Regions from separate parts of the Companilactobacillus sp. genome, predicted to be linked through region 1. Evidence: predicted binding sites of a transcription regulator. Region 1 holds the regulator's gene; each other region holds the start of a gene.
The links. Region 1 encodes HrcA, which represses chaperone genes, less so after heat shock. Its sites were predicted from a motif close to TTAGCACTCNNNNNNNNNGAGTGCTAA; they were not measured.

Region 1 (11,231 bases):
AAAAAAGAGAATCTATACTATTGCGAAAGAAAATAGTGTTGAGAATCAAGTTGTATTAGATGCTGCTGCAAAATTAGGTCTAGACGTTAAAACTGTTTCTTCATCCGTTGATGAAGGTAATGAAAAGAAAATTGTTTCTGCAATTAAGGGTGGTTCATCAGCTAAGAAACCTGCTGCTAAACCTGCCTCAAAACCTGCAGAACATTCTGCTGCACCAAAAGCTGACAAGGGCGAAAATAAAGGTCAGTCAGGTGATCACAAGACTAAGATCAAGATCACTGCAGTAAGACGTGATCCAAATAAGACTAACCGTGGTCATTTTGAACACAATAATAACCATGGTCACAACAATAATAATTCGCACAATAATCAAAATGGCAATCGTAACCATACGACTAATAATGCGAACTCAAACAATAACAACAATCGCCCTAATAACAACAACCGTTATAACAATGGTTCAAGCAACAACCGTTCAAATAACAATAACCAACGTAATAATGGTTCAAACAGCAACAACAATAACCGCAGTTTTCAATCTCGCGACCGTCGTAACAACAACAACGTCAGACGTGAACAAACTGCTCAAGCACCAAGACCTAGACAAAGTGCCGGTAACAAGTATCTAGAGAAGTATAAGACAAACATCCAAGATGCAAGTCGTACAACTAACCGTCCTAATACTAATAGACGCAATAACAACAACAGTAACAACAATAATCGCTCAAACAATAACAATAATCGTCCAAATAATAATCGTTCAAACAACCGTCCTAACGATAATAACAGACGCTTTAACAACAATAACAACAACAACCATAACAACAGTACAAGACCAGTAGCAGCAAATGCTAACAACACCGCTGCTAAGGCAAAAGCTACTGCAACTCCAAAGGTTGAAGCTCCAAAGGCAGAATACAAGAAGCCAAATGCAACTCCAAACCGTAACTTTGGCCACAAGACAAATCTCGCTAACCCATTCGGAACTCGTAAGAAGAAGAAGGAAAGAAAGAGACAACAACGTCAACGTAACAATGAGCCTAAGAAGGTTATGCCACAAAGAAAAGAACGTCCATTACCAGAAACACTGGTTTATACAGTTGGTATGAATGCTCAGGACTTAGGTAAGATTTTGCATCGTGAACCAGCAGAAATCGTTAAGAAATTATTTATGCTCGGTATCATGATCAACCAAAACCAATCACTAGACAAGGACACAATTGAGTTGTTGGCTACTGATTACGGTATTAATGCTGAAGAAAAAGTTCAAGAAGATGTCGCTGATATCGACAAGTACTTTGAAGAAGAAAGCAAGAATACTGAAAATCAACAACCAAGACCACCAGTTGTTACAATCATGGGACACGTTGACCATGGTAAAACAACCTTGCTTGATCATTTGAGACATACACACGTTACTGCTGGTGAAGCAGGTGGTATCACGCAACATATCGGTGCTTATCAAGTAAGACTTCAAGATCGTTTAATTACATTCTTAGATACACCTGGACATGCTGCATTTACAAATATGCGTGCCCGTGGTGCTGATATCACTGATATTGTTGTCCTAGTTGTAGCTGCTGATGATGGTGTTATGCCACAGACAATTGAAGCTATCAACCATGCCAAAGCTGCTAACGACCCAATTATCGTTGCAGTTAACAAGATTGATAAACCAGGTGCAAATCCACAACACGTTACAGAACAATTAATGGAATACGACTTAGTTCCTGAAGATTATGGTGGGGATACTATCTTTGTTGATATTTCTGCTAAATTGGGTACAAACGTTGACCAATTACTTGAAATGATCAACCTTGAAGCTGATGTCTTGGAACTTAAAGCTAACCCTGATCAAAAAGCTGTCGGTACTGTTATCGAAGCTAAATTGGACAAGGGCCGTGGACCAGTTGCATCACTATTGATTCAACAAGGAACTCTTCACGTTGGAGATCCAGTTGTTGTTGGTAATACTTATGGTCGTGTCAGAACTATGACTAACGACCATGGTAAAGAAGTTAAGAAGGCCTTGCCTTCACAACCAGTTGAAATTACTGGATTGAATGATGTTCCAGAATCTGCCGACAAATTCGTTGTCTTCGATGATGAAAAGACAGCTCGTGCAGCTGGTGAAGAGCGTGCTAGTCGTGCTCTTCAAAAGGAACGTCAAAACACAAACCCTGTTACATTAGATAACTTGTTTGAAACAATGAAAGAAGGAGAACTTAAGACTGTCGACGTTATTATCAAAGCCGATGTTCAAGGTTCTGCTGAAGCCATTGCCGGAAGTCTTAAGAAGATCGAAGTTAAGGGTGTACGAGTAAACATCATCCATCAAGCCGTTGGTGCTATTACTGAAAGTGATGTCAACTTGGCATCTGCTTCAAATGCTATCATCATTGGTTTCAACGTTCGTCCAACTGCTCAAGCTAGAACTCAAGCTAAGGAAGAAAATGTTGATATCAGACTTCATAGAGTTATTTATCAAGCAATTGATGAAATCGAAGCTGCTATGAAGGGTATGCTTGAACCAGTATACGAAGAAAAAGTTACAGGTAATCTTACTGTTCGTGAAACATACAATGTTTCTAAGATCGGTACTATCGCTGGATGTATTGTTAATAATGGAAGCATCACACGTGATAGCGGTGTAAGACTTATTAGAGATGGTGTTGTTAAGTACGAAGGTAAACTTGCTTCTCTCAAGCGTTTCAAAGATGACGTTAAGGAAGTTAAGTCTGGCTTCGAATGTGGTATCACTATCGAAAATTACAACGATATCAAGATTGGCGACGAAGTTGAAGCCTATGTGATGGAACAAGTTCCTGTCAAATAGGGGGATAAAATTATGAAACATCGTATTGGTAGAGTTGAACAAGAAATTCAAAAAGAAGTAAATGATATTTTACTTAAACGTGTTCGAGACCCTCGTGTCCAAGGCGTTACAGTTACTGGTGTCGAAATGACCGGTGATTTGCAACAAGCTACGATCTATTACAGCATTTTGTCTGAAAAGGCGAGTGATGTAGAAAAGACACAAGCAGGTCTAGATAAAGCCAAAGGATTAATTCGTGGAGAATTGGGTTCAAGATTGACCTTATACAAGGTTCCTGAACTTGAATTTAAACAGGATCAATCAGTTCGCTATGGCGAAAAGATCGATAAATTAATTGCTAAGCTTCATCAAGATGAACAAAATCGTTAAATAATTTAAATTACATCTAATTGCATAGCTGATTAGGTGTAATTTTTGTATGTGGAGATAAATTATGAATGGTGTCGTTCCTTTAAATAAAGAAATAGGAAAAACTAGTTCCGATTATGTATATGTGTTGAGAAAAGTTCTCAAAACTAAAAAAATTGGTCACACAGGTACATTAGATCCGTTAGTTAATGGCGTTTTGCCTATTTGCGTCGGTCAGGCTACTAAATTAGTTAATCTTCTCACCAATTCACCTAAGGAATATGAGGGAGAAATAACACTTGGTCGGTCTACGACGACAGAAGATCGTGAAGGAGATACCGTTGAGCAGACTAAGCTTGAACATCCAATTGAATTGGATCGTCTAAACGAAACTTTTCAAAGCATGACCGGAGAATTAAAACAGATTCCACCAATGTTTTCAGCTGTAAAAGTTAACGGTCGAAAATTGTATGAATATGCTCGTGCTGGAGAAACGGTTGAGCGACCAGTGAGAGATATTATGATTTATGACTTTCATATTTTGGGAGATCCTAAATTTGATCAAACGACTGGATTACAAACACTAAGATTTCACGTCCGTTGTTCAAAGGGGACTTATGTTAGAACTTTGGCTGTCGAATTTGGCGAGCGATTGAATTTACCAGCTTTCATGTCGCAATTGACGAGGACTAAAAGCGCGGGATATACTTTGGACGACACATTCAAATTGTCAGATATTGAATCAATGGTAGAATCAGGTAGTACGGATTTTATAAAAAGCATTGATGATGTATTGGACTATATTCCGGCACATCAACTCTCAAACGAAGAATGGGATATCAAAGTATCGCATGGTGGATTTTTGGATCTTCCAGATGCAGATATCAAACAAGACTTACGTGTGACTAAAGATGGTGTCACTAAGGCAATTTATCAATGGGATACGCAACGTAAGACTTGGGTTCCAGATATTATGTTATTAAAGAATGAATAGAAGAGATGGATATGAAGACACTGCACGTAACACACCCACTTAAAGATTACGAAATACCTACCGAAAATACCGTTTTGATTATGGGATTTTTTGATGGCGTCCATTTGGGACACCAAAAAGTCATCAAAACAGGTGTTGATCTGGCACATGAGCATAATTTAAAATCGGTTCTCTTTACATTTGATCGGTCACCTCGTGTGGTCTATCAAAAAGAACAAAATTTTAAATATCTTTCTTCTGAAAATAGAAAACAAGAACTCATTGCACAATTGGGTGTTGATTATTTGTACTTCATTGAATTTACCGAAGAATTTTCTAAGTTGTCTCCACAAGAGTTTGTCGATGACTACATGATCGGATTGCACGCTAAATATGTGGTCGCTGGGTTTGATTATACTTATGGCAAGCGAGACATTGCTAATATGGAAACTTTGCCTAACTATTCGCATGATGAATTCAAAATAATCACAGTTCCCAAACAGACATTTGATCAAGAAAAAATTGGTTCAACTTCGATCAAAGAATTGATTGAAAATAATCAAATTGACGAAGCTAATGAGTTACTGGGATATACTTATCAAAATTCTGGAATCGTTATTCATGGACTCCAACGTGGTCGGACACTGGGATTTCCAACAGCAAATCTAGCTGTCGGAAAAGGTGAACTGATTCCATCTATCGGAGTCTATGTCACTAAAATCTTAGTAGGTGACAAGTGGTACGATTCAATGACTTCAGTTGGTTATAACGTAACTTTTTCAGAAAATACTGGTGTTACCGTAGAATGCAATATATTTGATTTTGACCAAGATATTTATGGACAAGACGTCAAGATTGAGTGGCTGCATTATTTACGTGGCGAAGTTAAATTTGACGGAGCCCAGGGATTGGTCGATCAGTTGAAACTTGACCGTGAAAATTCAAAGTCATTTCTTTATGATAAATAAGTAAACTGAGAGTCGTAGTGATGCGATTCTCAGTTTTTTTGTGAATTGATTCATAAAAATATTGATTTTTAATAGCAATGAATTCTTTCTGAAAAAAATGAATTATTTGAAAGTCATTACTTGACACATAAGGGCTACATTGTTATATTTTACATTGTTAGCACTCCAATATGTTTAGTGCTAAAAGGAGGACGGTATAATGTTATCGGAACGTCAAGATGCAATCTTGAGAGAAGTCGTGCGCATTTTTACAGATACCGGCCAGCCGGTTGGATCCAAAACGTTAATGAACGCATTGCCGTTTCATGTTAGTTCGGCAACGATCAGAAATGAAATGGCTACTCTAGAGGAAATAGGCTATCTCGAGAAGACTCATTTATCCTCCGGACGTGTCCCTTCAATTAACGGCTATCGTTATTATTTAGATTATTTGGTTCAACCTAGTATTGTGCCACAAGATATTGCCAAAAAGATTGATGAGGATTTTGGCCAAACGTATCATCAACTCGATGACATCATCGAAAGATCTGCTCAGATTCTTTCTCATCTAACTAGTTACACTGCAATTACGTTAGGTCCAGAAAGCAATCGTACGCTTTTAACTGGTTTTAGAATCGTTCCATTAAATTCGCACCAGATCATGGCAATCATAGTTACTAGCGACAATAATGTTGAGAGTAACATTTACACAGTTGACGACGAAATTGATAGTTCATTGATCGAGAAATTCGTCAAAATTGTCAACGATAAATTAGTCGGTCAACCTTTACCAAAAGTAATTCAAATGTTACATGACGATGTACCAATGATCTTATCTAATTACATGCATTCAGCTAATGGATTAGTCGACATGGTCGATGAACTTTTCAAGAAAGCAGATTCAGATAAGTATTTCGTTGACGGTCAATTGAACTTATTAAATTACGCTGATGGAAACGATATGGAAGAAGTACAATCGCTTTTTTCAATCATTAACCAAAGTAATGATTTGAAAAAATTACTTGATCCTAATTCTTCAAACGATGGAATCCGTGTTCGTCTAGGTAGTGAACTTGGTTCAGATGCGTTGAAGAATTACAGTATCATCACAGCAAATTATGACGTCGGTCATCATGGTAAGGGTATCATCGCTCTGTTAGGTCCAACGACAATGCATTATTCGCAATTGATAGGACTGCTCGGCGAGTTTAGAACCGAATTAGCAAAACGCTTGATAGATTATTACTCAAGGTATGATGATTCATGAAATGGGAGGCTGTAATGTCAGATAAAGAGAAGGAAAAGAAAACTGAGGTTTCTGAAGACGAAACTAATGCCGCAACTAAAGAGGCAAAGGATTCAACTAAGAAGGAAACTTCAAAGACTGAAACTAATAAGACTGCTGATTTGGAAAAACAAATTGCAGACTTACAAAAAAAGAACGATGAATTGGAAGATAAATACATCCGTTCACAAGCTGAAATCCAAAATATGGCTGCACGACAAAAGAAAGAAGTTGCCGGCATTATTAAATATGATGGACAAAAGCTTGCTAAGGAAATTCTTCCAGTATTAGATAATTTGGAACGTGCTCTTTCCGTCGAGGCAACTGATGAAACTGGCAAACAGTTGAAAAAAGGTGTCGAGATGGTTCAACAACATATGATCAAGGCATTTGATGATAATAACGTTACAGTGATCGATAATGTTGGTGAAAAGTTCGATCCAAATGATTCTCAAGCTGTTCAAACTGTTCCAGCAGATGATGATCATCCAGCTGATACAGTCGTTCAAGTTCTTCAAAAGGGTTACAAACTCAATGATCGAGTTTTACGCCCAGCAATGGTAATAGTTGCACAATAATTAATTATAAAAAAAGAGGTATTTGTATATGTCTAAAGTAATCGGTATTGATTTGGGTACTACAAACTCAGCTGTTGCTGTTCTTGAAGGTGGTTCTCCAAAGATTATCGCTAACCCAGAAGGTGCTAGAACTACTCCTTCTGTTGTTGCATTTAAAGATGGTGAAATTCAAGTTGGTGAAGTTGCCAAAAGACAAGCTATCACAAATCCTGATACAGTTTCTTCTATTAAGAGACATATGGGTGAAGCTGGATACAAAGTTACAGTAGCCGGCAAATCATATACTCCACAAGAAATTTCTGCAATGATCCTACAATACATTAAGAAATTCTCTGAAGACTACTTAGGTGAAGAAGTTACAGACGCAGTTGTTACTGTACCTGCATACTTCAATGATTCACAAAGACAAGCTACTAAGGATGCTGGTAAGATTGCCGGATTAAACGTTAAACGTATCGTTAACGAACCAACAGCTTCTGCATTAGCTTATGGTCTTGACAATGACAAAGGTGACGAAAAGATCCTTGTTTATGACCTTGGTGGTGGTACATTTGATGTTTCTATCCTTGAATTAGGAGACGGAGTTTTCGAAGTACTTTCAACAAACGGTGATACAAAACTTGGTGGTGATGACTTTGATCAACACATCATGGATTGGTTAGTAGAACAATTCAAAGCTAAGAACGGCGTAGATTTGTCACAAGACAAGATGGCTGTTCAACGTTTGAAGGATGCTGCTGAAAAAGCTAAGAAAGACTTGTCTGGTGTAAGCCAAACAACAATCAGCTTGCCATTTATTTCATCAGGTGCTAATGGTCCACTTCACTTGGAAGAAACATTGACACGTGCTAAATTTGACGAATTGACAGCTGACTTGGTTGAAAGAACTAAGACTCCTGTTGACAACGCACTTAAAGATGCCGGTCTTTCAAACAGCGACATCGACAAGGTTATCTTAAACGGTGGTTCAACACGTATTCCTGCCGTTCAAGAAGCTGTTGAAAAATGGACAGGCAAGACACCTGATCACTCAATCAACCCTGATGAAGCTGTTGCCCTTGGTGCTGCTATTCAAGGTGGTGTTATCTCTGGTGATGTTAAAGACGTTGTACTACTTGACGTTACACCTCTATCATTAGGTATTGAAACAATGGGTGGCGTATTTACTAAGTTGATCGATAGAAATACAACTATCCCAACAAGTAAATCACAAGTATTCTCAACTGCTGCAGATAACCAAAGTGCTGTTGATATTCACGTACTACAAGGTGAACGTCCAATGGCTGCCGACAACAAGACCCTAGGTCGTTTCCAACTTACAGACATTCCTGCAGCTCCTCGTGGCGTACCTCAAATTCAAGTTACATTTGATATTGATAAAAACGGTATTGTTAACGTATCTGCTAAGGATATGGGAACAAATAAGGAACAAAAGATCACTATCAAGAGTTCATCTGGTTTGAGCGATGAAGAAATCGATCAAATGATGAAAGAAGCTAAGGAACACGAATCTGAAGATAATAAACGTAAGGAAGAAGTCGATGTTAAGAATGATGTAGAACAAGCATTGTTCCAAACAGATAAGACTCTAAAAGACGTTAAGGGTAAAGTATCTGACGATGAGATCAAGAAAGCTGAAGATGCTCGCGATGCATTGAAGAAAGCTCAAGACTCTGGCGATATTGAAGAAATGAAGTCAAAACGTGATGATTTGAATAAGATCATCCAAGACTTGTCAGTTAAACTATATCAACAAGCTCAACAAGCACAAGGTGGCGCTGATGGTGCACAAGGTGCAGCTGGAGCAACTGGTTCTGACAGTTCTGATGGTAAATCAGATGACGGCAAGACTGTTGATGGTGACTTCAAAGAAGTCGACCCAGACAAAGATAAAAAATAATACAACTAAAGATAATGACTAGCTAAACTGGTATAATCTTGTTGTTGCAATAAATTAGACTGTTGGGACAAAGTAATTTGTCCCAACTTTCATATAAAGGTGATTTTTAATGGCTGACAGAGATCCATATGACGTGCTAGGCGTTGATAAAGACGCTTCACAAGATGACATAAAACATGCATTCCGGAGACTTTCAAAGAAATATCATCCAGATATTAACAAAGCTCCCGATGCTGAAGAAAAGTTTAAACAGATCAACGATGCATATGAAACTCTTAAAGACCCACAAAAACGTGCCCAATATGATCAATATGGTTCTGCCGGTATGAATGGTGGAGCTGGTCAAGGATTTGGCGGTTTCGGCGGTGGCGGAGACCAAGGATTTGGTGGCTTTGAAGATATTTTCAGCCAATTCTTTGGCGGCGGTACAGCCCGTCAACAAAATCCTAATTCACCACGACAAGGTTCAGATCTTCAATACAGAATGGATCTGACTTTTGAAGAAGGTGTCTTTGGTAAGAAGACAACTATTTCATACAACCGTGAAGAAAAATGTGCTACCTGTGGCGGAAATGGTGCTAAGCCAGGTACCGAACCGATTACATGTAGTAAGTGTCATGGATCAGGTTATATGGAAGTTGATCGTCAAACCCCACTCGGTCGTATGCGTACACGTGTAGTATGTGATGTTTGTGGCGGTACTGGTAAGGAAATTAAAGAAAAATGTGAAACTTGCCATGGTAAAGGTAAGGTTAATGAAAAGCATTCTCTTGAAGTAACAGTTCCTGCTGGTGTTGAAGATGGACAACAAATGCGTCTTGATCAACAAGGCGAGGCCGGTGAAAATGGCGGACCTTACGGTGATCTTTACATTGTATTTAGAGTTGCACCAAGTAAAGAGTTCAAGCGTAATGGTTCAACTATTTACACTTCTGTAAATATCAGTTTCCCTCAAGCTGCACTTGGGGATGAAATTGACGTTAACACAGTTCATGGTCCCGTTAAATTGACTGTACCTAGTGGTACACAGACAGGTACATCTTTCCGTTTGAAGGGTAAGGGTGCACCTGTATTGAATAGTAAGAACGTCGGTGACGAAAAAGTCACTGTAAACATTGTTACGCCAAGAAAACTTTCTGGCGCACAAAAAGAAGCTTTGAAACAATTCTCTGAAGCGGGTGGAAATAAAATCCGCGAAAAAGATAGCAACTTTTTCAATAAGATCAGAGATGCCTTTAATGGCGATTAATCAAAAGGTTGAGGGCGAAACCTCAACCTTTTTTTGGTATAATAGTCTGGTTAAAGGAGATTCATAAATGGACTTAGATAAATTAAAAGAACGTCAAAAGCATATCCGTAACTTTTCAATCGTTGCGCACATTGATCATGGGAAGTCTACAATTGCCGATCAGATCTTGGAGAAGACTCATTCTATTGCAAAACGTGATATGAAAGCTCAAATCCTTGATGATATGCCATTGGAACGTGAACGTGGAATTACCATTAAATTGAATGCTGTTGAACTTGAATACAAAGCCAAGGATGGAGAAACTTATATCTTTCATCTAATCGATACACCAGGACACGTCGATTTTTCATACGAGGTGTCTCGTTCGCTTGCTGCCTGCGAGGGTGCTTTATTGATTGTTGATGCTGCACAGGGTGTTGAAGCTCAAACATTGGCTAATACTTATTTAGCTATCGATAACGACTTGGAAATTGTTCCAGTTATCAATAAAATTGATTTACCATCCGCTGAACCTGAAAAGGTCAAAAATGAGATCGAAGAAATGATTGGTATCGATGCTGAAGATGCTGTTTTAACTAGTGCTAAAACTGGTGTTGGAATTGATGAATTGATCGAACGGATCGTAACTGATATCCCGGCACCTGAAGGTGATATCACAGCTCCGTTGAAGGCATTGATCTTTGATTCTAATTACGATAGTTATCGTGGTGTCGTTTTAAACGTTCGCTTGTTTGAAGGTACAGTTAAACCTGGCGATACCATTGAGATCATGAATAACCACAAGAAGTTTGAAGTTACTGAAGTAGGTGTGATGTCACCAAAGGCTGTGACGAGAGATTACTTAATGGCAGGTGATGTTGGCTATATAACTGCTGCAATTAAAACTGTTAAAGATACTCAAGTTGGTGATACTGTCACATTAGCTGATAATCCTACAGATGAACCATTAACAGGTTATCGTCCAAGTACGCCAATGGTATACGCTGGTATGTATCCAGTTGATAATGCAAAGTACGAAGATCTTCGTGAAGCTTTGGAAAAATTACAACTAAACGATGCTGCACTGGAATTTGAACCTGAAACTTCTCAAGCCTTGGGATTTGGTTTCCGTTGTG
Region 2 (11,231 bases), 780 kb from region 1:
ATACTCCATGAAAATAAGCTAGAAAAAAAGCCAAGCGAGAAATTCTCGTTTGGCTTTTATTGTTTAATTATTTTTCTAAGTATTCTTCAACTAACTTCTTGTTATCTTCGTTTGTAATGGATTCAGTTACAGCACGTTCTGCTAATTCTTTCAAATCAGCTGTGCTTAACTTCTTCATTAAACTTCTAACACGAAGAACTGAAGTAGCACTCATTGAGTATTCATCTAGACCCATGCCAAGAAGTAGTGGAACCATAATATTGTCTCCAGCAGCTTCTCCACACATACCGGCCCATTTACCCTCTTTGTGTGCTGAATCAATAACATGTTTAACCAATCTAAGAATAGATGGGTTATATGGTTGATACAAGTATGATACTCGATCATTACCTCTATCAGCAGCCATTGTATATTGAATCAAGTCGTTTGTTCCAATACTAAAGAAGTCAACTTCTTTAGCGAATTGGTCAGCTAATACAGCAGCAGCTGGAACTTCCATCATCATACCTAGTTGGATATCATCAGATACTTTGACGTTGTCAGCAACTAATTTAGCCTTTTCTTCTTCGAATACCTTCTTAGCATCACGGAATTCGTTAAGAGTACCAATCATAGGGAACATGATACGTAAGTTACCAAATGCAGAAGCACGTAGTAAGGCACGTAATTGAGTTCTAAAGATATCTTGTCTATCAAGAGAAATTCTAATAGCACGATATCCTAAGAATGGGTTCATTTCATCAGGAAGTGGTAAGTATGGCAAATGCTTATCACCACCGATGTCCATTGTACGGACAACAACTGGCTTGCCTTTCATACCTTCGAGAACTGTCTTGTAAGCTTCAAATTGATCATCTTCAGTTGGAAGTTCATCTGAGGCCATGTACAAGAATTCTGTACGGTAAAGTCCAATACCTTCAGCACCGTTATCAATAACACCCTTTAAATCGTCAGGTGTACCGATATTTGCGGCAACATCGAAATGTTTACCATCAGCTGTAACTGTTGCTTCACCCTTGAGTTTTTCCCATTCTGCTTTTTCAGCAGCAAAGTCTGAAGCTAGTTTTGCATAATGCTTTACATCTTCGTCTGAAGGTTTTAGTATGGCAGCACCATTCAAGCCATCAACGATGATCTTGTCACCGTCTTTAGCATCTTTAGTAATTGTGTCTGTACCAACAACGGCAGGCAACTCAAGCGAACGAGCCATGATGGCTGAGTGAGCTGTACGTCCACCGATATCAGTTACAAATCCCTTAACATATTTCTTGTTAAGTTGAGCTGTATCACTAGGAGTTAAATCATGAGCAACGATGATAACTTCGTGATCGATCAATGAAGGATTTGGTAATTCTACACCAAGTAAGTGTGCCATAACACGCTTTGTAACATCGCGCACATCGGCAGCTCTTTCTTGCATGTAGGCATTATCAGTCATACCTTCAAAAATTTGAATGAAGTTATTTGATACATCGCTTAATGCTTGTTCAGCATTAACCTTTTGATCTTTAACTTGTTGTTCAATAGCACCTGTGAACTCTGGATCAGCCAGAATCATCTTGTGAGCATCAAATACTTGAGCTTCTTCATCACCTAAAGATACTTTGGCAATATCTCTGATCTTCGTAAGTTCTGCATCTGATTTAGCAATGGCATCTTGCAAACGCTTGATCTCGGCATCAGCGTCTGTAATGCTCTTCTTGTCAAAAGATAGATCTGGTTGAACTAAAAGGTAAGCTTCCGCAGTGGCAATTCCATCACTGGCTGCGATTCCCTTGATAGTTTGAACCATTATTCAGCAAGTCCTTCCTTTGTCATTGTTTCTGAAATAGCTGAGATAGCGTCGGCAGCGTCGTCACCGTCAGCTGTGATTGTAACATCTGATCCTTGGCCAACACCAAGTGACATAACACCCATGATTGACTTAAGGTTTACTGATTTACCATTGAATTCGATGTTGATATCTGAACTGAATTTACTTGCAGTTTGTACCAACATTGTTGCTGGACGTGCATGAATACCTGTTTCTGCGATAATGTGAAAGTCTTTGTTTTCCATAGTTAATACCTCTTCATATTCTTAAATTCTGTAGATACTCTACAATCTTCAACTTTTAATTTACCATTATATAACAGCCTTCACAAGTGTTTTCTCTTATTTTAAGAGTGTCTATCCCCTTATATGATTGGTCGTACAACGCTTACAGGTTTTGTCATGAAAATCATCATTATGAAAAATTTTTATACACAATATAATAGAAGAAATAAAAAAATACGAATTCCAAGCCTTAGCACTTGCATACCTCGAGTGCTAATTGTATACTACCTGTGTATTCTGAAATAAGGAAAGGTGGGGTGCGAATGCTCTGTCAGAATTGCCACAAGAATCAGGCAACAATACACTTATATACAAGCGTCAATGGTAAGAGAACTGAAGTCAATCTCTGCCAAGACTGTTATCAGAAACTAAGAAATCAAGCTAGCGAGGGTATGAATAATATGGCAGAAAATCCATACGGTTTTTCAAGTTTTGAAGACCTCTTCAACGCTATGAATGGCGGTGCTCAGCCAAACAATGGTTTTGAGCAACAACAAGGTCCCCAAACGCAAGCCGGTCTTGGCGGTGGCGGTAATCGTGGTCGTCGTCCTGGAAATGGTGTGCTTGACCAATACGGAGTAGATTTGACTGCTCAAGCAAAGAAAGGTCAAATCGATCCAGTTATTGGCCGTGATAAAGAAATTAACCGAGTAATTGAAATATTAAATAGAAGAACTAAGAACAACCCAGTTCTAATTGGTGAAGCTGGTGTTGGTAAGACAGCTGTCGTTGAAGGTCTTGCACAAAAGATCGTCGACGGAGATGTCCCTGAAAAATTACAAAACAAACGTGTAATTCGTTTGGATGTTGTCTCATTGGTTCAAGGAACTGGTGTTAGAGGTCAATTCGAACAAAGAATGCAACAATTGATCACTGAACTACAAAAGAACCAAGACATTATCCTATTTATTGATGAAATTCACGAAATTGTTGGTGCTGGTAATGCCGAAGGTGGAATGGATGCAGGTAACGTTTTGAAACCTGCCCTAGCCCGTGGCGATCTTCAATTAGTTGGTGCTACAACCTTGAATGAATATCGGACAATTGAAAAGGACTCAGCTCTGGAACGTCGTTTACAACCTGTTCAAGTTGAAGAACCTTCAGTTGATGAAACGATTCAAATTCTCAAGGGATTGCAACCTAAGTACGAAGATTATCATCACGTGAAATTCTCACCAGATGCTATTAAAGGTGCTGCTGAATTATCAGCAAGATACATCCAAGATAGATTTTTACCAGATAAAGCAATTGACTTGATCGATGAAGCTGGTTCAAAGAAGAACTTGCAGATCAATCACGTTGATATGTCAGAAATCGATAATAAGATTTCAGATGCAGAAGTTCAAAAACAAGCTGCATTAAGAAATGAAGACTATGAAAAGGCTGCCTTTTATCGTGATCAAGTTACAAAGTATCAAGATATGAAGGAAAGTGCTAAGAAAGAACCTGAATCAAACTCAACCGTAACTGAAAAAGATATTGAAAAAATCGTCGAAGAAAAAACTAATATTCCAGTTGGTGAATTGAAGTCTAATGAACAAGCACAATTGAAGAATCTTGAACCTGATCTAAAGGCTCACTTGATTGGACAAGATAAAGCTGTCGGCGATGTTGCTAGAGCTATTCGTCGTAACAGAGTTGGTTTCAACAAGTCAGGTCGTCCAATTGGTTCCTTCCTATTTGTAGGACCTACTGGTGTTGGTAAGACTGAATTAGCAAAACAACTTGCTAAGGAACTCTTCGGTACTGAAGATTCAATGATCAGATTCGATATGTCTGAGTACATGGAGAAATACTCAGTTTCTAAGTTGATCGGTTCGCCTCCAGGGTATGTAGGTTACGAAGAAGCTGGACAGTTAACTGAAAAGGTTCGTCGTAATCCTTACAGTTTGATCTTGTTAGATGAAATTGAAAAAGCTCATCCAGATGTAATGCATATGTTCTTGCAGATTCTTGACGATGGACGTTTAACTGATTCACAGGGTAGAACTGTTAGTTTCAAGGATACAATCATCATCATGACTTCAAATGCTGGCCAAGGTAACGAAGCTGAAGCAAATGTTGGTTTTGGTGCTGAGAGTTCTGGTGAAACGCACTCAGTTATGGATAGATTATCAGATTACTTCAAACCTGAGTTCTTAAACAGATTTGATGGAATCGTTGAATTCAATTCATTAACTAAGGCTAACCTAGTTAAGATCGTTGATTTGATGCTTGAAGATACAAATGCATCAATCGCTGATCAAGGATTATCAATTCATGTAACTAAGGACGCTAAGGAGAAATTAGTTGATCTTGGCTACGATCCTAAGATGGGCGCTCGTCCACTTAGAAGAGTTATTGAAGAACAAATCGAAGATAAGGTCGCTGATTACTTCTTGAATAACCCACATACTTCGAAACTTGAAGCTAAGGTAGTTAACGGTGAGATCGTTATCGCAAAGATGGAATCGACTCCGGCTCCTGCCGCTAAAAAAGAACAATAGACTTTTTAAAAATAATAGGCTTAGACACTTATAATTATTTAGTCTTTAAAAAGAGCATCGACATTGGTCGGTGCTCTTTTTGTTTGGTTTGTTGGGACCCGACTCCAGAAAATATCGATTTTTGGGGTCCGTGACATGTTGGCTCCTATCAATGTTTTCTTCCGCCTGATCTGGTTTAGTTCAAGTTCCCGAAAACTTCCATGCAGTTGTATTCATTTTTTCGCGGACGCTAAAAATGCCAATTTATAAAAATTAAAGAATAATTCAAATATATTTCGAGTAAGAATTTTTGTGCAATATCACTTTCTAGTTCAGCATTTATTCAGACCTTTAATTTATTCACCTTTTCTTCAGGTTTTATTTAGAATTTCTTAATGTTCATTACGTTACCTTTGAAAGTCTCTAGCCTTTGTCTGGCATATGATAGAATGACCATAATCTAATGCTATAGAAGGGATTATTATGGGGAAACATAGTCATAAACTGTTCAGCTCTCATAATAGGAAAAAGTCTATGGAAAACAATTTAATGAATAATAATGTCAAAAAACTTTCTCGCGATGACATTCAGATCGACGTTCACTATATTGATTCAAATGGGAATAAATTAGCTGAATCCACTACTCTGACTGGTCATTATTTGGATAATTTAAAAATGCCTTGGAAAACTATCCCTGGGTATGTTTTGTCGTCCATTCAAAACTTCCAACAAACTTTCATCCCTAATTCCGATGGCATCTACTTGATCTACTTTACACAAATGGCTGCACCTGTGATCGTCTATCACCGTAATACTCAAGGCGAGTTGATCTCTGATCCACAGTATTTAACTGGCGACCTCAACAAGAGCTATCAAGCTGAACCATTGCCTGAAGCCCGCAACTTTTTGGTCGACTATCCTAAAAACGTCACTGGACGTTTCTCTGATAAAGTCCAAGAATATGAATTCATCTACGATACGATGCAAATGGATGATTACGACATCCCTAAGAATCTATTTATTCAAACTAACAACAACGTCCCTGTGTACGAACAACCAGCTGGACAGTCTCCATTGAACCAACCTTTGCCATATGACACTACTTGGAGAGTTTTCAAAGCTGTCAAAGAAAACTACAACGAAGTAGTCTGGTACAACTTAGGTGGAGATATTTGGGTCTCCGATCAAGCTGATATCAAGACATTCACTATCAATCATTTTTCAGAGGAACAAAAGTTGCTCGACAATCCACTTGGTGCAAGCGTCGACAACATCAGTTTTACATACTCTGTCATTAACAGCATGGATATCAATCGCCCGGTCAAAATTCTTTTTTACGATAATCAAGACATCACGACTTGGGAAACTCCTTATGGCACGATCATCAACACTCGCTATCAAGGTGGCCAATCTGTCTATGTCAAAAAATTATTGCAGCTAGACAATAACAGCGTCTGGGCACAATTAGACAACGGAAATTATATTGAAAGTAAATACCTAGATCTATAAAAAAATGGAAGCCTGATGGCTTCCATTTTTATTTGCATATTAGGCTCTGTGCCAAGCAGCATATCCGATGGTTGGGAAAATCCCGATCAATCTACCGACTTGTTCGCGACTCATTTTAAATTCGATAGCTGGAAGCAATGTATTAACGGTGTTTTCAGCTTGGTCGCTGATTTCGGTCACACCGACTAAATGTCCCTCCGTATCGTGGACCTGCTTACTGGCAGCAATCTGTTCCTTATCAATTTGATAGTACCAATAGTTGGCTAAGTCGTTGTCAGTGATCGTATAGCCTTTTTCTTGTCCCTCTTCAACTGACATCCCTGCTTTAGCAATTCTTGGTGAAGTGAAGACGACTGATGGAATAACTGGAAAATCAATTGGATCAGTCGTTTGTCTAGCAAATAGTTTCATTAAATAATGGGATTCAAAAAATGCAGTTGGCGTAAGCTTAGGTTGGTCGCTTGAAATGACGTCTCCAGAAGCATAAATATTTTCAACGTTTGTTTGTAGATGATCATTAACGATCACGCCGGTTTTATCAAATTTAACGCCGACATTTTCTAATCCTAAGTTTTCCACATTGGGGATTCTGCCTGTCGCATCTAAGATCCAATCAGTGGATAAATGCTGATCTTGTTGATAAGTAACGTCAAATTTACCGTTTTCTTCAGAAAATGATTTAATATCGGCGTTTTCCACAAACTTAACACCACGTTTTTTCAAATCATCCACAACTTGTTGAACGAATGGTTGATAAAATTTCCGCAATACTTTGTCACTGTGCAACATGACAGTTACTTCTGAACCGGCAGCATTAGCCATTGTTGCAAATTCCATGCCAATATAACCAGAACCAATGATCGTGACATTTTTTGGCATAGTCTGAAGGTTCATAAAATCTTCGCTATCATGAGCTAATTCAGTTCCGGGAATATCCAAACGATGTGGACGCAGTCCAGTTGAAATAACAATTTTTTCAGCGGTAACTGGTTTGGTATCATCCACTAATACCGTGTGTTGATCTTTAAACTTAGCATATCCCTTGATGATCGTAGCACCGGCATTCTCCAACTTTGCGGTCAATCCAGCAGGAATAACGTCGATGATCTCTTGTTTGTGAACAACATTTTGAGTCCAATTCATCGAGATGTCGCCATCTAACACGTCACCCAGTCGTTCTCTTTCACGGACCATTTTAACTGGTTCGTCCAAACTGATTTTGGCATTGCAGCCACGATTAGGACAAGTTCCGCCAATTAAGCCACTTTCAATGATCCCAACCTTAACGCCAGTTGCAGCTAGTGGGGCTGCCCCATCGAAAGTTCCGTGACCAGCGCCAATATAAAGCACTTCATAATCATAATTTTCAGCCATATGTATCCCTCCATTAAACAAGCTTATATATTCAAATTAATTCAATTCGAATATCATGACAATAGATATGCTCAAAATAGACAGAGCGTAAAAAGGAAAGGTCTGAGGCAAGAACATAAGATTGACAGAGACGGAGTGGGCTCTCCTTGCACTATCGTTCGCAGACTACCGCTAAAAGGTGCTCATAGGATGGCGTCACGCCCCGCAGTCTTTGGCGAGCTTATGTGTCCTGCCTCATTTTCTTTTTTCGCGTTTCAAAATCAGAGAAAAAAAAACACGTATTGAGTGCGGAGCATAAGGGTGGCAGAGACGGAGAGTGGGCTCTGTCTCAGGGTGCTTTTTTCACGTTTCCACTAAAAATCGGAGAAGCGACCATCAATCAATCATTCACCAACAAAAAAAGAAAGAACCCAATGATATCAGGTTCTCTCTTAATTAACGGTAGAAAAAAGTTATTTCACAATTACTTATTTTGAAAACTCTTTGATCAATTGTTCGATGTTTTGATTGTCATCTGCAGTACCGACGGTAATGCGTAACCAGTTTGGTCTCAAGCCGGTTCTGATCAAGTAGCCGTTGTGCAAAAGATAGTCCGCTAGCTTATCCGCATCTTGATATTCAAAAAAGATGAAGTTAGCTTGGCTTTGATAATGCTTGATCCCCTGTTCATCAAAGAAGGCTTCTAGTTGAGTTCGTTGCTCAGCATTATTTTTGACCACATCGTCAACGAACTTCTGGTCTTTAAACGCTGCTGTAGCTGCTACTTGGGCAATCGAATTAACGTTATAAGGCAAACGGACCTTTTGAACTTGTTCTGCTACCTCTTTTGAAAATACCGCATAGCCAACGCGGAAGTTAGCTAAACCATAGGCCTTAGAAAAAGTCCGCATGACAACGATATTAGGATATTTTTTCGTCAGATCCATCGCAGTTGCATTGGGTTCTGAGACAAAGTCGATATAGGCTTCATCAACCAAAACTAAAGTGTCAGCTGGAACTTGGCTAACAAAATTTTCAATATCCTTAACAGTCTCAAACGTACCCGTTGGATTATTAGGATTGCAGATCCAGACAAGCTTAGTCTTGGTTGTAATGGCTTTTAGCATGTTAGAAAAGTCGATCCCGCCATTTTCAAGGACTGGAACCTTTTTGATAACGGCTTCTTCAATTTCAGCATGCAATGCATATTCTGAAAAAGTTGGCGATGAAATGAGCTCTTCATCCCCTGGTTCCAGAAATACTCGTGACAGCATCACGATGACCTCATCTAGACCAACCCCAAAGACAATTTGCTTAGGATCTAGTGAGAATTTCTCTGAGATCAAATTACGCAATTCAGTCGCATCTCCATCGGGATAACGATTGCTTTGCGAATAAGCCCAGTTGACGACAGCGTCTTTGACAGTTTCAGAAGTCCCATAAGGATTTTCATTAGCTGATAAGCGAACTAGTTTCGATAGTCCTAATTCAGATTGCAGCTCTTCTAGTGGTTGTTCTGGGATATACGGTTGTAACTCCTCAATCGCTTTTTTCATAGTTGCCTCCTAGAGATCCTTGATTTCGGGACGGTCCTTAAATTGACTCATCAAACCTTCACGTTTGGCTAATTCTTGTTTGATCTGGTCAAACGTTACACCTTGTTCGACCCACAAAACGCACAAGTGATAGAGCAGATCAGCAGACTCATATACTAGTTCGCCATCTCCACGGGGCTTATCAGGATTTTTGGCAGCGACGACCACTTCGGTCGATTCCTCGCCGACCTTTTTCAAAATCTTATCTAATCCTTTGGTAAACAAATAATCAGTGTATGAACCCTTCTTAGGATTATTTTTACGGTCAAGGATCATTGCATATAATTCATCTAAATTTTGCATAGCTTACTCCTTCTTTTCTACTTCAACTGGATTAAAGAAACAACTGTGGTGTCCGGTATGACAAGCTGGTCCGTGTGGATGGACTTCTGCTAAAAGCGTATCTTGGTCGCAGTCTAACGTTAAGTTCACCACGTCTTGAAAGTTTCCGCTAGTTTCGCCTTTGTGCCAGAGTTCCTGTCTTGAACGTGACCAAAACCAAGTTTGACCACTTTCAACTGTGCGTTTATAGCTTTCTTGATTCATCCAAGCGACCATCAAAACTTCTTTGGTGTCGGCATCTTGAACGATCGTTGTTAATAATCCTTTTGAAAAATCTGGTTCGATCATCTGACCACGACTCCTTTTGATTTGAGATAATCTTTCACATCGCTAATAGTCAATTCGCCATAGTGGAACACTGATGCGGCTAAAGCTCCATCAACATTGGCTTCTTGAAATACTTCGCTGAAGTCAGCTAATTTACCAGCACCACCAGAAGCGATGATCGGTACGTTAACTGCTTGATTTAATTTTTGATAAAGATCGATATCAAATCCGTCTTTGGTACCATCCTTATCCATGCTAGTAACTAATAATTCGCCAGCACCTTTTTTTACCACTTCTTTAGCCCAGGGAATTGCTTCTAAATCAGTCTTTTGCTTGCCACCATGTGTGTAGACAAAGGATTTTTGCGTCTCTGGGTCATACTTGACGTCTATTGCAACAACGATACATTGGTTGCCGAATTTCTGTGCTCCTTGTGTAATCAAGTCTGGATTTGAAACTGCGGCGGAATTGATTGCTACTTTGTCTGCGCCAGCCTTTAACAAGTTTTGAATGTCAGCAACAGAACTGACTCCACCACCGATCGTCAATGGCATGAAGACTTGTTTGGAAACTTCTTCAACCACGTCGATCATAGTTTTTCTCTGTTCGTTAGTAGCGGTGATGTCCAAAAAAACTAATTCGTCAGCACCTTGTTTTTGGTACTCTGAAGCAATTTCTACTGGATCGCCAACGTCAGTCAAATTGACGAAGTTGACGCCTTTTTTTACTCGTCCATCATCAACGTCTAGACAAGGGATGATTCGTTTAGCTAGCATTTTTCTCCACCTCCGCAATATCCTTCAAGGTGATAGTTTTTTCATAAAGTGCTTTCCCGATAATTACGTCAGTGATGCCTAAAGCTTTCAAGTTGTGCAAATCCTTGAGATCTCTGATCCCGCCACTGGCAACTAGATTAGCCTTTGGCAACTCTTGATATAGCTTCATCAATAGATCTAAGTTTGGACCTTGCATCGTCCCGTCACGAGCTACATCCGTCACGATAAATGATTTAGCACCATCGTCCATCATAGTCTTGATCAAGTCTGACATTTTGACATCTGATTGTTCAAGCCAGCCGTTGACAGCTACTTTACCGTTAGAACCATCGACGCCAATGACGATTCGATCTCCGCCATAACGCTTCAAAAGCTTTTTGACAAATTGAGGATTTTCAATAGCTGCCGAACCAATGATGATGCGGTCGATACCTAAATCGAGATACATTGAGGCGATTTTCTCGTCACGGATGCCACCACCCAATTCCAGAAATCCGTCGAAATTTTTTCGAATGTCTGAGATAACGGTGTAATTTTCTGGTCGACCAGTCTTTGCGCCGTCAAGATCAACTAAATGCAATTGGTTTACGCCGGTATTAATGATGTCTTTAGCTTGTGCGACAGGGTCTTTATTGATCAAAGTGACTTTATCGTAGTCGCCTTGGTATAATCTGACGCTTTGTCCATTATGAAGATCAATTGCGGGAAAAATCATTTTGCTTCACCATCTCTTGAAATTTTTGTAGTAAATTTAGTCCGACTTGCCCACTCTTTTCAGGGTGAAATTGCATGCCGACCACATTGCCATTTTGAACGATACTTGGAAC
Region 3 (11,231 bases), 2.3 Mb from region 1:
ATGGCTTATCCTGTCTATACCAATTTTTGTTTTCAGAATAAAAATACATAATTTTCATTTTATAACGACAGAAATAACGACTTATTTATTCAATTTATTTTTTACAAAAATGTTTCAAAATTGTTAAAAATGATTTTAAATGACGAATAAAGTGCTGTCATTTCTCTCAAAAAATGATATTATGAAAAGGTTCACAAGAAGGGTGAGCTGGGATAGGAAAATTGATCAATGTTGATTGTGATTTAATCAGCGGATATATTTTTTTAATATTAAAGAAAACGCTTTAATTGAAAAATGTATCTTGAAAATATCTTCGTTAAGTGCTGTGTTAACTGAGTATTTTCATTAATTTCAATTGATGTTGTTCAATCGACTTGTCATTTTAGCGTATCAGTCTTTTTCAAATAAAGATCAATATGTCGCAGTATTGTGATTTTAATGGTCGTCAACAGTTATTTTTGTAGACGAACATAGGGGGAAGGCAAATATGTGGGATTACCGTTTTTTTTAGTGGTAGCGTTTTAAACATTTTCTTTATACGTTTCAAACCATGAGATAAATCATATGAAAATGTGAAAAAGTTATCACTGATTGGTGTGGTATTTTCAGTTACAGTTGGTTTTTCCGGCTATAGCAAAACAAATAGGAGGTAAAAGAATGGTAAGTATTGTCATTGCTAGTCACGGTAAATTCGCTGACGGTATTAAGCAATCTGGATCAATGATCTTTGGTGAACAAGAAGACGTTCAATCAGTCACATTGATGCCAGACATGGGTCCAGATGACTTGAAGAAGAAATTGCAAGACGCAATCGCAACTTTTTCAAATCAAGACGAAGTATTGTTCCTTGTCGACCTTTGGGGTGGAACTCCATTCAACCAAGTTAACGGGTTGTTTGAAGCACACAAGGACAAATGGGCCATTGTTGCAGGTTTGAACTTGCCAATGCTCATTGAAGCTTATGCTTCTAGATTATCAATGGATAGTGCACACGAAATTGCTGCACATATCATTGAAACTGCTAAGGACGGGGTTAAGGTTCGTCCTGAAGAGTTACAACCGGAGGAAGATAAGGCAGATGCTCCAAAAGAGGCTGCTCCTGCTGCTCCAGCCGGTGGTCAACCTGGATCTTTCGACTACGTATTAGCTCGAATCGATTCACGTTTACTTCACGGTCAAGTTGCTACAGCTTGGACAAAGACAACAAACCCAACACGTATCATTGTTGTATCTGATGCCGTTGCCAAAGATGATCTTCGTAAGCAATTGATTCAACAAGCTGCACCAGTTGGTGTTCATGCTCACGTTGTTCCAATTGACCAAATGATCAAGTTGGCAAAAGACGACAAGCATTTCGGTGGTCAAAGAGCACTCTTGCTTTTTGAAAACCCAGAAGATGCCTTGCGTGCCATCGAAGGTGGCGTTCCATTGAAAGAACTTAATGTTGGTTCAATGGCCCATTCAGAAGGTAAAGTTCAACCAAATAAAGTGTTGGCATTTGATCAAAAAGACATTGACACATTCAAGAAATTGAAAGACGACGGCGTTGAATTCGACGTTCGTAAAGTGCCAACGGATAATCGAGACAACATGCAAGCAATTCTTGATAAGGCTCAAGCTGAGCTCAACAAGAAGAAATAGTTAGGGGACTTCGTCAGAAGTTCTCAGAAGTTTGTTTCATAGGGTGAAACAAACAGTTGTGGGTATTTGTATTTTTTGAAAAATGGAGGATTAATACTAATGCAATTAAATGCAATTCAAATGATATTAGTCGTTCTTGTGTCATTCCTAGCTGGTATGGAAGGTATCTTGGATATGTTCCACTTCCATCAACCAGTTATCGCTTGTACATTGATCGGCTTAGTTACAGGTCAACTAGTTCCATGTTTGATCTTAGGTGGTACTTTACAAATGATTGCTCTAGGTTGGGCAAACATTGGTGCCGCTGTTGCTCCTGATGCAGCTCTTGCTGCTGTTGCTTCAGCTATTATCTTGGTCTTAGGTGGCCAAGGTCAAAAGGGTGTCGGTTCAGCTATTGCTATCGCCGTTCCTTTGGCTGTTGCCGGACTATTACTTACTATCTTAGTTCGTACTATTAGTACTGGTATTGTTCATATTATGGATAGAGCTGCCGAAGAAGGTAGTTTTAGAAAAATTGAAATATGGCAATATATTGCTATCGCACTTCAAGGTTTACGTATTGCTATCCCAGCAGCTATGATTCTTGCAATCGGTGCTGGTCCTGTTAGAACCATGCTAACTGCTATGCCTAAATGGTTAACAGATGGTTTAGCTCTAGGTGGTGGTATGGTTGTTGCCGTTGGTTATGCAATGGTTATCAACATGATGGCTTCACGTGAAGTTTGGCCATTCTTTGCAATCGGATTCGTTTTAGCTACTATCGAAAAATTAACACTTATCGGTCTTGGTGCTATTGGTCTATCACTTGCTCTTATTTACTTAACACTATCTAAATCTGGTGGTTCAGGTTCAAGTAATGGTGGCAGTGGTGCAGGAGATTCCAACACGGGAGATCCGGTCGGTGACATCATAGATAATTACTAAAATGGAGGAAGATTAAAATGGCAGATCAAGTTAAAATTTCTAGAAGAGATCGTATAGCCGTTTGGTGGCGTTCAACTTTCCTTCAAGGTTCATGGAATTACGAACGTATGCAAAATGGTGGCTGGGCTTACTCATTGATCCCAGTTTTGAAAAAATTATATAAGACAAAAGAAGATCGTGCTGCCGCATTGAAGCGTCACTTGGAATTCTTCAATTGTCACCCATACTTAGCTTCACCTATTTTAGGTGTTACTATGGCTTTGGAAGAGGAACGTGCTAACGGTGCTCCCGTTGATGACGTTGCCATCCAAGGTGTTAAAGTTGGTATGATGGGTCCATTGGCTGGTATTGGTGATCCTGTGTTCTGGTTCACAATTAAGCCTATTATTGGTGCTATTGCAGCTTCACTTGCTATGACTGGTAATATCATGGGACCAATCCTTTACTTCATTGCATGGAATGCTATTCGTATGGCCTTCATGTGGTACTCACAAGAACTTGGCTACAAAGCCGGTTCAAAGATCACCGAAGATATGTCAGGTGGTTTGCTACAAGATGTTACAAAAGGTGCTTCTATTCTAGGTATGTTTATCTTAGGGGCATTGATCAACCGTTGGGTTGTTGTTAAATTCACACCGGTTGTTGCTACAAATAAGCTTTCAAAGGGTGCTTATATCGATTGGAACCATCTTCCATCCGGTGCACAAGGAATTAAGGAAGCTTTGATCCAACAACATGCTGGACTATCTCTTACAGCAACTAAAGTTACTACTTTGCAAGATAACTTGGATCTATTGATTCCAGGACTTGCAGCTCTATTACTAACATTCTTATGTATGTGGCTTCTGAAGAAGAAAGTATCACCAATTATCTTGATCCTTGGATTATTCGTAGTTGGTGTTGTATTCCACGTAATCGGATTGATGTAATAATTATTCGACAAAAACTGATGGACTCGCTTGAGTTCATCTTTTTTTATACTATAGGTCTTGAAACGACTAGAAGTGTGATATGTTAAGAACATGAAATTCAATACGAAGTTTTATAAAAAAGCAGATTTTTACTTTGGACTATTTTTCATGTTGATCATTTTCTGGCTGGTCAGAGAGCAGCCGTTCACCAAGTCCTGGTGGATCGATTTAGTTGTATTCTTGGTCGGATTGTTTGATTTGATTCGGGCACTGACATTCAGAGATAATGAGCAGTGATCAGCGTTACGAACAGCCAACCATTTTGTGTTGATTGATGATTGGTTATAATATAGTTATCTAGTTTTGGAACGGAGCTTTTAAATGGTTGAATCTTTAAATAAAAAATCCGAGTTAGTCATGGATGCGACCTCGCATCTAGGGTTGACTGATTATGGCAAAATAATGGTCGGCGATAAAGCATTTGAGTTTTACGATGACCGTGACAAGAAGAACTACATTCAAATTCCTTGGACTGAAGTTGACTATGTAGTCGTCTCAGTTATGTTTGGTGGAAAGTGGATTCCACGCTTTGCCTTAAAGACAAAGAAGAACGGCATGTTCAGTTTCTCATCCAAAGACCCCAAGAAGGTCTTACGTGCTATCAGAGAGCATATCGATGCTGACCGGATAGTTAAGTCGTTGACATTCTTCCAAGTCCTCAAACGAGGAATCACGCGTCCATTTAATCGACGTAAGAAAAATAAATAATCGCGTAATTTAAAAGTGCCTCCCAATTTATAAAATTGAGAGGCACTTTTTTAATCCAAATTATGAAAGGCTGATAACCAGCCGTTTTTTGACCCCTTATTGATCAAAACGTCGTTTAAAACGTTGATCAGTTCATTGAGGTATTCAGGCATTTTAAAACCATGCTTGCGGGAGAATACGCCAGCTTCTTTTCTGAGGTTGAGCATATTTCTAAATCGTTTTTGATATTTTACTTTTTGATTAATCTCTCCAAGAATGTCGACTAGATATTTGTCGTCAGCAATCTCTGGATCACTGAGACATTGGTCGACCAACTCGGAAATCTTTTTAACATTTTCTGGCGAATATTTCATGATAGACTCCAAACTAATTTTTTAGGCGAAGGCGAGTGCTAGAACTACTCCGTTCATTATAATATGACTTGCTGCACTGACATAGATATTTTTTGAACGATAGTAAACAAAGCAGAACCAAGCTCCCATGATGGCATAAATAATAAATCGCGTATCTTGATGCATGAAGGCAAACAGTAGGGATGAAATGATTGCTGCCCAATAAATATTAGTTGGTTTGATCAAGCTTGCAAAGAAGACTCGTCTAAAAATAATTTCTTCCATAATTGGCGCACATATTAATACGTACACAAGATAGTATGGATACCCTTTAACTGAGGTCAGTAAGGTCAAAGTGTTTTGAGAAGAAGTTTGAACGTGCAGCAATCCTTCGATAGCTCCGAGTCCGTATTGGATGACAATGGCACCGATGGCTCCGATTAAAGTCCAAGTGATAGCTTTACGATAATCGAATTTTTCAGACTCAACGTCATTTGCACCATTTTCATGAACCAAATAGATCATGATCCCAGTTGCTAATACGGCAGCAATAGTTTCGATAGCAAAGTAGATATGCCCAGTAACTGAGGCCATTGATAATCCAGTCCCGAGCAGGATCAAAGCTAGATACATTAAGATAGTAATAAGTTGGTTAGTAGAATTTTTCATGTAAACTCCCTTTTTTGTGATGTAAATACTTGCATGTTCTAAATAAAATGTTAATATAAAAGTTGTGATTAGCACAAGAGATGTTCGAGTGCTAAATTAATATTAATTAAAAATTCATCGGAGGGATATAAATTGTTAAAACCACTTGGAGACAGAATTATTGTAACAGTCGATAAAGAAGAAGAGAAGACAGTTGGTGGCATTGTTCTTGCTAACAACGCCAAAGAAAAGCCACAAACAGCTGAGGTAGTTGCTGTCGGTGCTGGTTCAACAACACCAGAGGGTAAAGTATTACCTATGACAGTTAAGACCGGAGACAAGATTCTTTTTGATAAGTATGCTGGCTCAGAAGTTAAGTATGACGATAAAGATTACCTAATCCTTCACGAAAAAGATATCATGGCAATCGTTGAATAATTAATCAGGCATATATAAAACAACTTATTAAATTATGGAGTGTGGAATTTAAATGGCTAAAGAAATTAAATTTTCAGAAGATGCACGTTCTAAAATGTTAGATGGTGTTAACAAACTTGCTAACACAGTTAAGACAACTATCGGACCTAAGGGTCGTAACGTTGTTCTTGAAAAGAGCTATGGCTCACCAGAGATCACAAATGATGGTGTAACAATTGCAAAGAGTATCGAACTTGAAGACCACTTTGAAAACATGGGTGCAAAGCTTGTTTCTGAAGTTGCTTCAAAGACTAACGATATCGCTGGTGATGGTACTACTACTGCTACAGTATTAGCACAATCAATCATTTCAGAAGGTATGAAAAACGTTACAGCCGGTGCTAACCCTGTTGGTATCAGAACTGGTATCGAAAAGGCAACAAAGGCTGCAGTTGATGAATTACACAAGATCTCACACAAGGTTTCAGGTAAAAAGGATATTGCTCAAGTAGCTTCAGTTTCTTCAGCTAATGAAGAAGTTGGTGGACTTATCGCTGATGCCATGGAAAAAGTTGGTAACGATGGTGTTATCACAATTGAGGAATCAAAGGGTATTGATACAACACTTGATGTTGTTGAAGGTATGCAATTTGATCGTGGATACATTTCACAATACATGGTTACAGATAACGACAAGATGGAAGCAGATCTCGACAATCCTTACATCTTGATCACAGACAAGAAGATTTCAAACATCCAAGACATCTTGCCATTGCTACAACAAATCGTTCAACAAGGTAAAGCATTGTTGATCATTGCTGACGATATTGATGGTGAAGCATTGCCAACACTTGTTTTGAACAAGATCCGTGGAACATTCAACGTTGTTGCTGTTAAGGCTCCTGGTTTTGGTGACCGTCGTAAGGCTCAACTTGAAGATATCGCTACATTAACAGGTGCTCAAGTTATTACTTCAGACCTTGGTCTTGAACTTAAAGATACAACAATGGACCAATTAGGTACTGCTGGTAAGGTAACTGTTACAAAAGACAACACAACTATTGTTGAAGGTGCCGGAGATAAAGACGCCATCGCAGAACGTGTTGAAACAATCAAGAAACAAATCGCTGAAACAACTTCAGACTTTGACAAGGAAAAGCTTCAAGAACGTCTAGCTAAATTAGCTGGTGGTGTCGCTGTTGTTAAAGTTGGTGCTGCTACAGAAACAGAACTTAAAGAACGTAAATACAGAATCGAAGATGCATTGAACGCTACACGTGCCGCTGTTGAAGAAGGCTACGTTGCTGGTGGTGGTACAGCATTAGTTGACATTCTTGACGCTGTTAAGGCAGTTAAGGGTGAAGGCGATGTTCAAACAGGTATCAACATCGTTACACGTGCCCTTGAAGAACCAGTTCGTCAAATTGCTGAAAATGCTGGTCTTGAAGGTTCAGTTATCGTTGAACACTTGAAGGGTGAAAAGAAAGAAGTCGGCTACAACGCTGCTACTGACAAGTGGGAGAATATGATCGATGCCGGAATCATTGACCCTACTAAGGTTACACGTTCAGCATTGCAAAATGCTGCATCAGTTGCCGCATTGTTATTAACAACAGAAGCTGTTGTTGCTGACAAGGATGATCCAAACGCACCTGCTGCTCCAGCTGCTAACCCAGCTGCAGGCATGGGCGGAATGATGTAATCATTCCCCATCAAAACCCCAACAAACCGACATGGTGAGTTAGGTACGAATACACTTGAGAAACATTAGAAATAAATACCGTTAAGAAGGAATCGCATTGTTTTGCGGTTCCTTCTTTTTGTTATGATTGTGTTGAGGTAAACAATATGGACGAACTATTTTCGATTGGCCAACTATCAAAACTTTTTAACATCAAGATCCCGACTTTGAGATATTACGATGAGGTGGGCTTATTGAAGCCAGCTAAAGTTGACGATACATCGCATTATCGCTATTACTCGACTGAGCAGTTTGAACGATTGAATGTCATCACTTATTTGCGAGCATTGAATTTGTCCATCGATGCGATCAAAGATTTTTTTGAGGCCCGTGATATTTCACGTCTGCAGGAAATGTTGGGTGAACAGAAGCAGCAAGTTCAACAACAAATTCTGGCGCTGGAAAATGTTAATCGTCGGATCGATGCGAGACTTGATCAAGTTCGGGATGCGCAAAACAGCACTCTGGATAAATTGGAATTGATCGAGCTACCAGAAGTGTCCATCATTTCGTTAGATGAAAATTATCAACCAACGCAAGACATTGAGTTTCCTATCACGACACTACGTAAAAAATACGGTCTCGATAAGAATATTTTTTTAGGAAAAATTGCTTTGAGACTCAGTCGGACTAATTTATTGAAAGGCCAATTTGGTCAATACAGTGGTCTGTTGTTGATTTTGGAGCCTGGCGATACTGAAGATGCGACTGCCACTTTATCAGCAGGCCAGTATTTGCGAGTCAGATTTCACGGCACGCATGAGAACGCTAGTAAGTCATATTCACAATTAGTTGATTATTGCCAAAAGAATAGTCTGGAGATTGTCGGGGATGCGATTGAGACCTCGTTGATCGACTATGGTATCACCGATGATTACGAGAAATACGTGACTGAAATTCGCGTTCCGGTTATAAAAAACAATTGACCCTCTAGTCACTTGAGAGTTTATAATATTTCTAATGAACGATAAGGGGATCAGTTATGATAGGGACAATTTATAATGTTTGCATGATCATCGTGGGAAGCTTGATCGGCAAATTTTTACATAAAGGTTTAAAACAGGAGTACCAGACTATTTTGACTCAGGCATTAGGACTAGTGGCAATGGTCGTGGGAATCAACGCTGTGGTTCAAAATATGCCAAAGAGCCACTATCCAGTCTTGTTCATCGTCAGTCTCGCAATAGGTGGTGTTATTGGACAAATATTAAACATTCAAAAGCACTTCGATAATTTAGTCGGTCGATTCTCTGGTGGAAATTTGGCAGAAGGTCTAGCTACAGCAATCCTGTTGTACTGTATTGGTTCATTGTCGATCCTGGGACCAATTCAAGCAGCATTGAATCACGACTATACCTTCTTGTTCACCAATGGAACATTAGACGGGATAACGTCGATCGTCTTGGCCTCAACATTTGGATTTGGAATCGCAATCGCAGCTGGTGCGGTTTTCGTGTGGCAGGGCAGTATTTATGCAATCGCCATGCTACTCCAAAATTCGATCAATACTAGCATGGTGACAGAGCTGACAATTGTCGGGGGCATATTGATTCTAGCCTCAGGCTTAGGATTATTAGAGATCAAGAAGATTAGCGTCTTAAATCTTTTACCATCACTAGTAGTTCCAATTATTGCAGTTTTGGTGCTACAAGCTTTCTAGGTAAGTATTCAGTATACACATTTAGGATAAATATTGGAGTAGAGGACTTATTGAATAAGTTCTCTATTTTTGTATCCTATATATTGTATACAAAAAAGTTCGTGATTTATTGTATGTTTTACTCTGTTTAATTGGTTTTCTAATTTAAAAATCGTTATGCCAACCCTTTTGATACGTTTTATTCTTAAATAGATTTGACATTAATTAGAAATAAGTTAATAATCTTTAACAATTACATTATTAATTGGGAGGTTTTTATTATGAAATATGCAGTATTAGGCGCAGGCGCAATGGGGTTACGGTATGGATTGCTGTTGCAGGATGCGGGCTTCCCAGTCGATTTCGTTGAAATTTGGGACAAATCTGTTGAAACAATTAAAGAACAAGGCGGAGTTTACCAATCTCGTGACCGACAAAATAAACATTTAGTGCCAGTAAATATTTTTTCACCAGAAGATTACCAAGGTAACCCTGATGTTTGGATCGTCTTTGTTAAACAAATGCAATTGGCAGACGCTTTGAAGCGATGCAAACATTTATTCAATGACAAGCAATACGTTATTGCACCAATGAATGGTATTGGACATGTTGAAAAATTGAATCAATATTTCGACTCTGACAAGGTTCTTAGCGGAACAGCCATGATTGCTACAGTATTGAACGGACCTGGCGATGTCGATTTCATGGGACCAGCTGGCGCAGGTTCAATGAAAGTTGTTAACCAAAATGAAACCCCTGATGAGATGACTCATAAGATCGTTGAAGAATTTACCAAGGCTAATTTGAATCCGCAATTAACAACTAATTTCATGGGAACCTTGATGTCAAAGGTTATTTTGAACTCCGTATTGAATACACTATGCACAATGTTTGAAATTCGAATGGGTGAATTCATCCAAGCACCAACTGCGGAAAAGTTAGGACGTCAATTGATCAACGAAGCATTTGACGTTTGTGAACGTGCCAATATTCAACTACTGAATACACGTGAAGAAGAATGGCAAGCAATCAAGATGGCAAGTACAACCAACATGCCATTACATTACCCATCAATGTATCAAGACCTGCACAAGAACCGTCCAACTGAAGTAGATTACATCAACGGATACATCTACGATTTAGGACTTAAATATCATTACGAAGCCTCAACGCATGATTACTTACGTAACCTAGTACATTTGGCAGAGTTTACTAAGAACTTTGATGAGGAGAAGTTTTTAGCAGAACAAAAATAGATATACAAAAATCCAACTGAGAAGTTGGATTTTTTTTTTTAGTGAAAAATTTGTCTCATCCGTCTTTGATATAATTAAATGATTAAATCAAAAGTAGAAAAAGGGATATTTTTAATGAATTATAAAGAATTGAAGTTGGGTCGTCATGGAATTCCAACTTGGGATGCGATGATTCCGCTAATATTGGAATATTTAAGTGATGGGAGACCAGTTCATTCTAAAAAAATTGCGAAAGATGTTTCTGATTCTTTAGAGTTACCGGATGAGTTACGTCAAGCAACTTATATTAATAATCCAGACTCGATTATGATTGAGGATCGTGTTAAATGGGGTATAAGTGAGTTGTTTACCAGTGGTTGTATTGAGAGACCTTCAAGGGCAATTTATGAAATTACAACGCTGGGGAAAGAACTGCTCAAACTAGATAAATCGGAATTAACAGAGAAAAAAATACATTCACTTCCGGATTATGTCTCACACAAAAAAGAATTACTGGAACGTAATAAGCGCAAGAATATTGAGAATGAATCTGTTGATGACGAATCCGATGATAATGTGGTTGAAGAACTGGTAACTAAAACTGAACTATACAATAACGAAATTGCCACTAATTTGCTGAGAAGTATTCAAGAGGCAGAACCAACTTTTTTTGAAAAATTAGTTGTAAAATTACTGACAAAAATGGGATACAAGGGAAATAACGGGACTGCCAAAGTAACACAGCCAACAAATGATTTTGGCATTGATGGAATTATCAACCAAGATCCGCTTGGTACCAATACAGTTTATCTTCAAGCAAAAAGATACAAGGAATCAAATGTCGTTCAACGACCTGAGATTGATCGTTTTTTTGGTGCGCTATCACGAATACATGCCGATCGAGGTGTGTTTATTACTACTTCACACTTCTCTGAAAGCGCAATTGAGACAGCTAAATCATTTTCTATTGTCTTG

Region 2: LKF16_RS04945 (ATP-dependent Clp protease ATP-binding subunit) is a predicted target of HrcA. The motif match lies at 2,288-2,314, and genes of this name have one in related genera.
Region 3: groES (co-chaperone GroES) is a predicted target of HrcA. The motif match lies at 5,314-5,340, and genes of this name have one in related genera.

The regions. Positions count from the first base shown of each region.
Region 1 covers NZ_JAKVLR010000001.1:202,399-213,629, forward strand. Annotated here, with positions in the region: gene infB (translation initiation factor IF-2) at 1-2,836, shown strand, start outside; gene rbfA (30S ribosome-binding factor RbfA) at 2,849-3,205, shown strand; gene truB (tRNA pseudouridine(55) synthase TruB) at 3,270-4,178, shown strand; gene ribF (riboflavin biosynthesis protein RibF) at 4,190-5,125, shown strand; gene hrcA (heat-inducible transcriptional repressor HrcA) at 5,325-6,371, shown strand; gene grpE (nucleotide exchange factor GrpE) at 6,386-6,967, shown strand; gene dnaK (molecular chaperone DnaK) at 6,996-8,867, shown strand; gene dnaJ (molecular chaperone DnaJ) at 8,977-10,116, shown strand; gene lepA (translation elongation factor 4) at 10,184-11,231, shown strand, end outside.
Region 2 covers NZ_JAKVLR010000001.1:985,930-997,160, forward strand. Annotated here, with positions in the region: gene LKF16_RS04930 (hypothetical protein) at 1-22, shown strand, start outside; gene ptsP (phosphoenolpyruvate--protein phosphotransferase) at 68-1,792, opposite strand; gene LKF16_RS04940 (phosphocarrier protein HPr) at 1,792-2,058, opposite strand; gene LKF16_RS04945 (ATP-dependent Clp protease ATP-binding subunit) at 2,361-4,583, shown strand; gene LKF16_RS04950 (MucBP domain-containing protein) at 5,097-6,071, shown strand; gene LKF16_RS04955 (dihydrolipoyl dehydrogenase family protein) at 6,111-7,445, opposite strand; gene hisC (histidinol-phosphate transaminase) at 7,913-8,980, opposite strand; gene hisE (phosphoribosyl-ATP diphosphatase) at 8,990-9,322, opposite strand; gene hisI (phosphoribosyl-AMP cyclohydrolase) at 9,326-9,646, opposite strand; gene hisF (imidazole glycerol phosphate synthase subunit HisF) at 9,646-10,404, opposite strand; gene hisA (1-(5-phosphoribosyl)-5-[(5-phosphoribosylamino)methylideneamino]imidazole-4-carboxamide isomerase) at 10,394-11,119, opposite strand; gene hisH (imidazole glycerol phosphate synthase subunit HisH) at 11,100-11,231, opposite strand, start outside.
Region 3 covers NZ_JAKVLR010000001.1:2,548,792-2,560,022, forward strand. Annotated here, with positions in the region: gene LKF16_RS12225 (PTS sugar transporter subunit IIB) at 658-1,641, shown strand; gene LKF16_RS12230 (PTS mannose/fructose/sorbose transporter subunit IIC) at 1,741-2,565, shown strand; gene LKF16_RS12235 (PTS system mannose/fructose/sorbose family transporter subunit IID) at 2,583-3,494, shown strand; gene LKF16_RS12240 (hypothetical protein) at 3,588-3,773, shown strand; gene LKF16_RS12245 (DUF956 family protein) at 3,858-4,244, shown strand; gene LKF16_RS12250 (hypothetical protein) at 4,295-4,597, opposite strand; gene LKF16_RS12255 (CPBP family intramembrane glutamic endopeptidase) at 4,619-5,245, opposite strand; gene groES (co-chaperone GroES) at 5,378-5,662, shown strand; gene groL (chaperonin GroEL) at 5,715-7,343, shown strand; gene LKF16_RS12270 (MerR family transcriptional regulator) at 7,490-8,308, shown strand; gene LKF16_RS12275 (DUF554 domain-containing protein) at 8,365-9,042, shown strand; gene LKF16_RS12280 (ketopantoate reductase family protein) at 9,303-10,277, shown strand; gene LKF16_RS12285 (restriction endonuclease) at 10,392-11,231, shown strand, end outside.